2 regions of the Teredinibacter sp. KSP-S5-2 genome follow, and region 1 is predicted to be linked to the other one. Evidence: predicted binding sites of a transcription regulator. Region 1 holds the regulator's gene; the other holds the start of a gene.
The links. The regulator LexA, encoded in region 1, represses DNA repair genes until DNA is damaged. The targets are predictions, from matches to a motif close to ACTGTNTNTANANACAGT.
Positions count from the first base shown of each region.

Region 2: the regulator LexA is predicted to act here: its motif matches at 1,561-1,578, upstream of recN (DNA repair protein RecN).

Region 1 covers NZ_CP120416.1:1,892,401-1,895,823, forward strand. The annotation lists gene topA (type I DNA topoisomerase) at 1-630, shown strand, start outside; gene P5V12_RS08560 (hypothetical protein) at 641-1,099, shown strand; gene P5V12_RS08565 (hypothetical protein) at 1,196-1,450, shown strand; gene P5V12_RS08570 (SulA-like leucine-rich domain-containing protein) at 1,477-1,875, opposite strand; gene lexA (transcriptional repressor LexA) at 1,878-2,483, opposite strand; gene P5V12_RS08580 (hypothetical protein) at 2,795-2,962, opposite strand; gene P5V12_RS08585 (glutaredoxin family protein) at 3,046-3,423, opposite strand, start outside.
Region 2 covers NZ_CP120416.1:3,445,440-3,448,862, forward strand. The annotation lists gene dnaK (molecular chaperone DnaK) at 1-707, opposite strand, end outside; gene grpE (nucleotide exchange factor GrpE) at 857-1,453, opposite strand; gene recN (DNA repair protein RecN) at 1,607-3,268, shown strand; gene fur (ferric iron uptake transcriptional regulator) at 3,374-3,423, opposite strand, start outside.

The DNA of each region.
Region 1 (3,423 bases):
CTACTGGATGAATCTCGTAAGCTTCATATCTGTGGTAATAACCCGGACTGTGAGGGTTATGAAATCGAGTCAGGAAGCTTCAAGATTAAAGGTTATGATGGTCCGATTATCGAGTGTGACAAGTGCGGCAAGGATATGCAGCTGAAGACGGGCAGATTTGGTAAGTATTTCGGTTGTACAAATGAAAGCTGTAAGAACACCAGAAAGCTCTTGAAAAATGGTGAAGCGGCACCGCCTAAAATGGACCCGATTGATATGCCGGAGTTAATCTGTGAAAAGGTCGATGACCATTATGTATTGCGCGATGGTGCTTCTGGTATGTTCCTGGCGGCGAGCCAGTTCCCAAAAAATCGTGAGACTCGCGCGCCATTGGTGAAGGAAATTTTGCCGTATAAAGGCGAGCTTGACCCAAAATACAAGCATCTATTGTCTGCTCCTGTGGAAGATAACGAGGGGCGTGACACCATTATCCGTTTTAGTCGGAAGACCAAAGAACAATACGTGCAGTCGGAGGAAGAGGGTAAGCCTACTGGATGGAAAGCTTTTTATGAGGGCGGTCGTTGGGTTGTGACTGAGCCAGGGGCAAAACAAACAAAACGAAAAACTACCGCGAAAAAGAAAAAGGCGTAAAACACTCCAAATGAAGAGTATTGAAGAAGCCTTTGTGTTACAGCAGTTAAGCTTTGCACGCTTACAGATACGGGCGTGCAAGCATGCGGGTAATGCTTTTGATCTGACAGGTTACCATCAGGCTGCTGTATTACAGCTTCTATTGGGGGTGGACGGTTACCTAAACCATATATCTCACAATCGTTTGGGGTTGACTGACTTAAAAGGGCTTGAGCCAGATAGTTTGGATCCTGTTCTTGTTGAGTGGTTTAATTTAGCCATAGATCCAAACTCCTGGTTGTCTAAGTTGGATGCGTTGCAAAAAGGTTTACGAGACTCTGCAAAAGCTAATACCAACGAGCTGCTTATTGCTTCCAGTGATATAAAACCGCTTAAACTGGAAGATATAACGACTCAAGATTTAGACAAAATTCTTGCGTCAGCTAAAGACTTGGTAAATAGATCGATCAGCAGTCAGATCGAATACTAGCGTTAATAATTCCTTCCTGATTATCTCGATAAGCCAATTTAAACGGGCAAATAGGCATTTCTAGTGTTAGAATCCCTGCATAGACAGGAGAAGTTGATGTCCCAATCTGTATTATATGAAATTGTAGAATTACCAAATGGTGATATCGCCTTGCAGCGTGCTGACGAGCAAGGGGAGCCTTTGGTTTCTATACGTTTCTCCAAAGAGTCTTTGTATTTCTTAAGTGATTCGAAAATTACTGTTGCTAAAGCAATGATTGAAGCTGGCTTAGAAGCCGCTGGTGATATTGAAGATAATCAAGACGACCTGTGGGATGACGCGTTAATCTCTGACCATAAAACACTTCATTAATACCATGAAAACTGGGAAACCCCAGTTTACCGGTATCTCAATACTAACCCCGTACTGTTTCCAAGTTGTGCTGCCTGCTCAAACTCATTTATTTCACTTTCTTTAAGTTTATCAAGGGTAACCACAACCGATGAGCTAGTCCCATTTCGTAGGGCCTCCCAGAACATCCAAATAGAATCAGATAGGGATTTGGAATATATCACCCTTACGTTTTTACAAGAAAACCCATTGTTCAGCAGAGTCTTTTTATCAATCGGTTGATCCGTAATCCAGGTAAACCATTTGTCTTTTGCTTGCCTGCTGAGCTGAGCGAGCATCGGCATCACAAACTCCGCTGACGAATCGGATTTGGGTAAAACTATTTCCGTTAAGTTACCAGAGTGGGATGGTTTCTCGTTTGTATAGGTATTATCTAACGCTAACATGTCTAGATTCCTCGTCTAATCACACCGACGCTTAAACCTTCAATGGAAAAGTTTGAATCCCTTAAATCCACTTCAATAACCTGAAAGTCTGTATTCTCTGGGTGTAACTCAATGACCGCACGATTACCAACGCGTTTAAAGCGCTTAACTGTTACTTCATCTTCGATGCGGGCTACAACAATATCGCCATTTCTGACTTGTGTGGTGCTGTGAACCGCTAGTAGGTCACCGTCCAGAATCCCTACGTCCTTCATACTCATACCGTGAACGGTTAGTAGGTAATCCGCCTTTGGGCTGAACATATTGCTTGGAATTTCACAATAATCCTCAATGTGTTCTTCTGCGAGAATAGGGCTACCAGCGGCAACACGCCCGACTATTGGCACGCCCTGATATGCTTCGGGGAGACGAATACCTCGGGATGCTCCGGATACCATTTCAATCGCCCCCTTTTTTGCCAAAGCCCTTAGATGTTCTTCAGCCGCATTGGCAGAACGAAAGCCAAGGGATTTGGCGATTTCTGCCCGTGTAGGGGGGTAACCGGTTTCTTCGATATGCTCTTTGATTAGACTCAGAACTTCTTGCTGGCGTGCCGTAAGTTTGATCATATGTGCTCCGAGGCAGTATTCTGTCTAAATGTACAGTGTTAATATATACAGTACTTTTACTGTATGCAAGTAGTTTGTCGAAATTTGTGTGTTCATCGGTGCGACATTTGTCTACACGGCGTTTAGGGGGTATCTGGAGAACGTATTATTTTCTGAGTGGCGATGTATTCGAGAGGCGGTTGACCTTTAGTTCAGATCAAGTGGTCGTGGACGGGGTTGGGATGGAAGCTAAAAGGGGAGCCAGTCTGGGATTATGGGTTAAAACGAACTATATAGCGAGCCCAAATAAAATGGACCCGCCACTGTGTATCTTAGAATCCTCCATTAAGGCATTGCTGAACACACCATGCAAAGTTATAAGGTCCTTGAACACAGTTTGAAGCAATACAGGTATCTACATCGTCTGCATAACTCATTGCTGCAATTGCACAGCCAACACCAAAAGCAACGGAAGCGATAGCGATTTTAATTTTTTTCATAGTTAAGCCTCTTTGTTTGTGGTTGATAACACTACAGGTACTACATTAATGACAGTATTTGTCAGTGAATGTAATTCGATAAATCAGCTGTTTATTTGACTAATCTTTTTGATTAGTTCTTCTTGATTAAATCCTCGGATTAGGGTGTTTCCAATGAGTATTAACGGTGTCCCCTGGCCATTTAATTGATTAAATTCGTGTTTTGCTGATGGAGATGTTTCAATATCTTTTTCGAGGTATGGGATATTTTTATTGTCCAGGAATGATTTTAGATTTTTGCAATAGTTACACCATTTTACGGTGTAAATGATGAGCTGATTTTCTTCTGATACGCCGTATTGAGAATAATCCCCTTGTTCAGTTTTTGGTGAGGCGAAAAATTGCTTAATGACTGGGGTTGCTGTGTAGGTTAAAGCAAAGCCGAGTATGCCGCAGAAAAAGATTGTTGCGAATAGGGAAAT
Region 2 (3,423 bases), 1.6 Mb from region 1:
AAACGCAAGTCAAAGTCTTCACCACCAAGGAAAGTGTCACCGTTGGTTGAAAGCACTTCAAATTGATGTTCCCCGTCGACATCAGCGATCTCAATAATGGAAATATCGAACGTACCACCACCCAGGTCGTATACCGCAATAGTGCGATCGCCTTTGGCTTTGTCCATACCGTAAGCCAATGCCGCTGCAGTAGGCTCATTGATAATACGCTTAACTTCCAGACCCGCAATTTTACCGGCGTCTTTTGTTGCCTGGCGCTGAGAGTCATTGAAGTATGCAGGTACGGTAATAACCGCTTCAGTTACTGGCTCACCCAAGTAATCTTCCGCGGTCTTTTTCATTTTTTTCAAGACTTCGGCTGAGATTTGCGGTGGCGCTTTCTTATCGCCTTTTGCTTCAACCCAAGCATCGCCGTTATCAGCGGCAACAATTTTATAGGGCACCATGGAGATGTCTTTTTGCACAACATCATCTTGGAACTTACGACCAATCAAACGCTTCACCGCAAACAAGGTATTGTGCGGATTGGTAACAGCCTGACGCTTAGCGCTTTGACCAACAAGAATTTCATTGTCATCAGTAAAGGCAACTATCGAAGGCGTAGTACGATCGCCTTCAGCGTTCTCGATCACTTTTGATTTGTCGCCTTCAAGTACAGACACACACGAGTTGGTTGTACCCAAGTCAATTCCAATAATCTTACCCATTACGAGTCTCCGAATTCATCTATCTATTCATGCAGTTAACAAGCCTTCTTGCTGGTTAACTCAAATTTGTTATTGCGGCTAACCGATCAGGTTTTGCCATTTATCCAGACTTACTGCCAATATTGGTTCAGTCCAGCGAATTTCAAGGCTTAGGCGTCACTGTTATTGTCTGCGGGAGCCTTGGACACAACCACCATTGCAGGTCTGACCAAACGGCCATGCAAGGTGTAACCCTTCTGGAAAACGTTGATTACCGTATTCGGTTCCACATCGCCGTTTTCCAACATTGTCATCGCCTGATGAAACTCTGGGTTGAAGGGTTCGCCTTCAGGGTTAACCGTTTCAACCTTGTGTTTTTTCAAGCTGTCGACCAAAGATTTGAGCGTTAACTCAACACCTTCTGTTACCGCAGCAAGCTCGGCATTTTCAGCGGCGGAGGCATCGATTGCCCTTTCCAGGTTATCCACCACCCCCAACATGTCGCTGACAAATTTCTCCAGGCCAAACTTATGGGCCTTTTCAACATCCTGCTCAGCTCGTCGACGCGCATTCTGCGCTTCAGCTGCAGCACGAAGTGCCTGTTCTTTTGCCAGAGCCAATTCATCTTTCAATGCTTGAATCTGACCTTGTAATGCTTCGACAGTCAGGTCTTCACCTTCTGAATCCGCACCTTGCTCAGTGGAATCAAGAGTGACCTGATCCTCTTCCAAACTTTCATTAATGTCTTGTTGATCTTGCTCTGACACGCTGTTCTCCAAAGGAATGAATTTGCTGGTAGGAATATGGGGTTAACCCCTCTACATTCAAGGGCAAAAAATGAATTCCTCGCAATACTGGCTAAACAACAAAAAGTACTGTATAAATAACCATATCAACAACAGCCATGTGGGGATAAACCCATGCTCACACACCTGCAAATTAACGATTTCACTCTGGTAGACCACCTGGACTTGGAACTCAGCTCCGGGCTGACCACCATTACTGGCGAAACAGGTGCAGGAAAATCCATTATGCTGGATGCACTTGGACTCGCACTGGGTGACAAAACCGATGCGGACAAGGTTCGCCTGGGCAGTGAAAAAACAGAAATACACGCAACATTTGATATTGCGGAGCTACCGGCGGCCCAGCAATGGCTGACCGATCAAGATTTACGCATAGACGACGACTGCATCCTGCGCCGGATTATCACAGCTGAAGGTCGTTCTCGGGCCTACATTAACGGCAGTAATGTCCCCCTCCAGCAGTTGCGAATACTTGGCGACATGCTGGCCGATATTCACAGCCAACACGAACATCAATCTTTGTTAAAGCCCTCAACCCACAAGCGCTTGTTGGACGATTCGGCCAACCTGAAAAGCCTTGCCAGCACAGTCAGGCAGGCTTATCACAACTGGCATACCGCTGCACAGAATCTGGAACAAGCTCAAACCCAAAGCGACGAAATAAACGCCCGCTTTCAGCTGTTGAGCTATCAAGTTGAAGAACTGGACCAACTCAACCTGCAAGAAGAGGAACTGGAAGCACTGGAAAAAGAGCAAAGGATTCTCGCCAACCTTGAAACTACTCAGCAAAACTGCAGCCATGTATTAGATATTTGCAGCACAGATGATATTGGTATTGTGGACAATCTCCACCGAGCATTGCACCTGCTTGGCGAACTACCAGATAAAACTGACTTTCTCAGCTCCGCACACAGCTTGCTAGAAAATGCCGTTATTCAAGTGCAAGAAGCGCAGTCAGAACTTGAACGACAACTCGAAAACCAGGAACTCGACCAGAACCGACTCCCCGAAGTCGAACAGCGGCTCAGTCAAGTTTATGAGATTTCGCGCAAACATAAGATTCACCCATCAGAATTGGTTGCTCTACACCAATCTCTGGCCGAAGAGCTGCAGGGCATGCAAAGTGGCGACGAACATATCCAAACCCTGGAAGAGGCCGTCAAGCGCAGCTTAAGCGAATACAAATCCCATGCACAAATACTAACCAAAGAACGTAAAGCCGCGGCAAAAGCCTTAACCAAGTCGGTGAACGAGCAACTGGCCAAATTAGCTATGGCCAACGCTACCTTTGCGATAGACCTAAAAGATTCCGGCGCCGAACCGACCAAAGACGGCAACGAAGTAATTGAGTTTTTAATCTCCACCCACCCGGGACAGCCCCCCAAGCCTCTGATAAAAATTGCGTCAGGCGGCGAACTTTCCCGAATCAGTTTGGCAATACAGGTGGTAACAGCTCAAACCTCCGCTACGCCCACTCTAGTATTTGACGAAGTCGACGTGGGAATTGGTGGCCCAACCGGAGACGTAGTAGGCAGAATGCTGCGGGAACTTGGGCAAAACGCCCAGGTTATATGTGTTACCCACTTGGCCCAGGTCGCCAGCAAAGGTCATCAACACATAAAAGTCAGCAAAGAAGTCGACAAACAGTCGATCTCCTCAGAGGTAACGTACCTGGAGGGAGAAGAAAAAATTCAGGAAATTGCCCGAATGATGGGCGGCGATATCAGCTCAAAACAATCCCTTGCTCATGCGAAACAAATGATTAAGTCAGGTTAGAGCCTGTTATCGACCCGATAAGCTGGTAAAGAAAAATGAAACCGCTTAACACTCAAAGTAAAAGCCCATGTTTGAAACGCGGGCTTTTTTATGTTGGGTTACTTATCAAGGTTTAGGCTTTACGTACAGAACCAGACTATGTCCGGTAATATCGT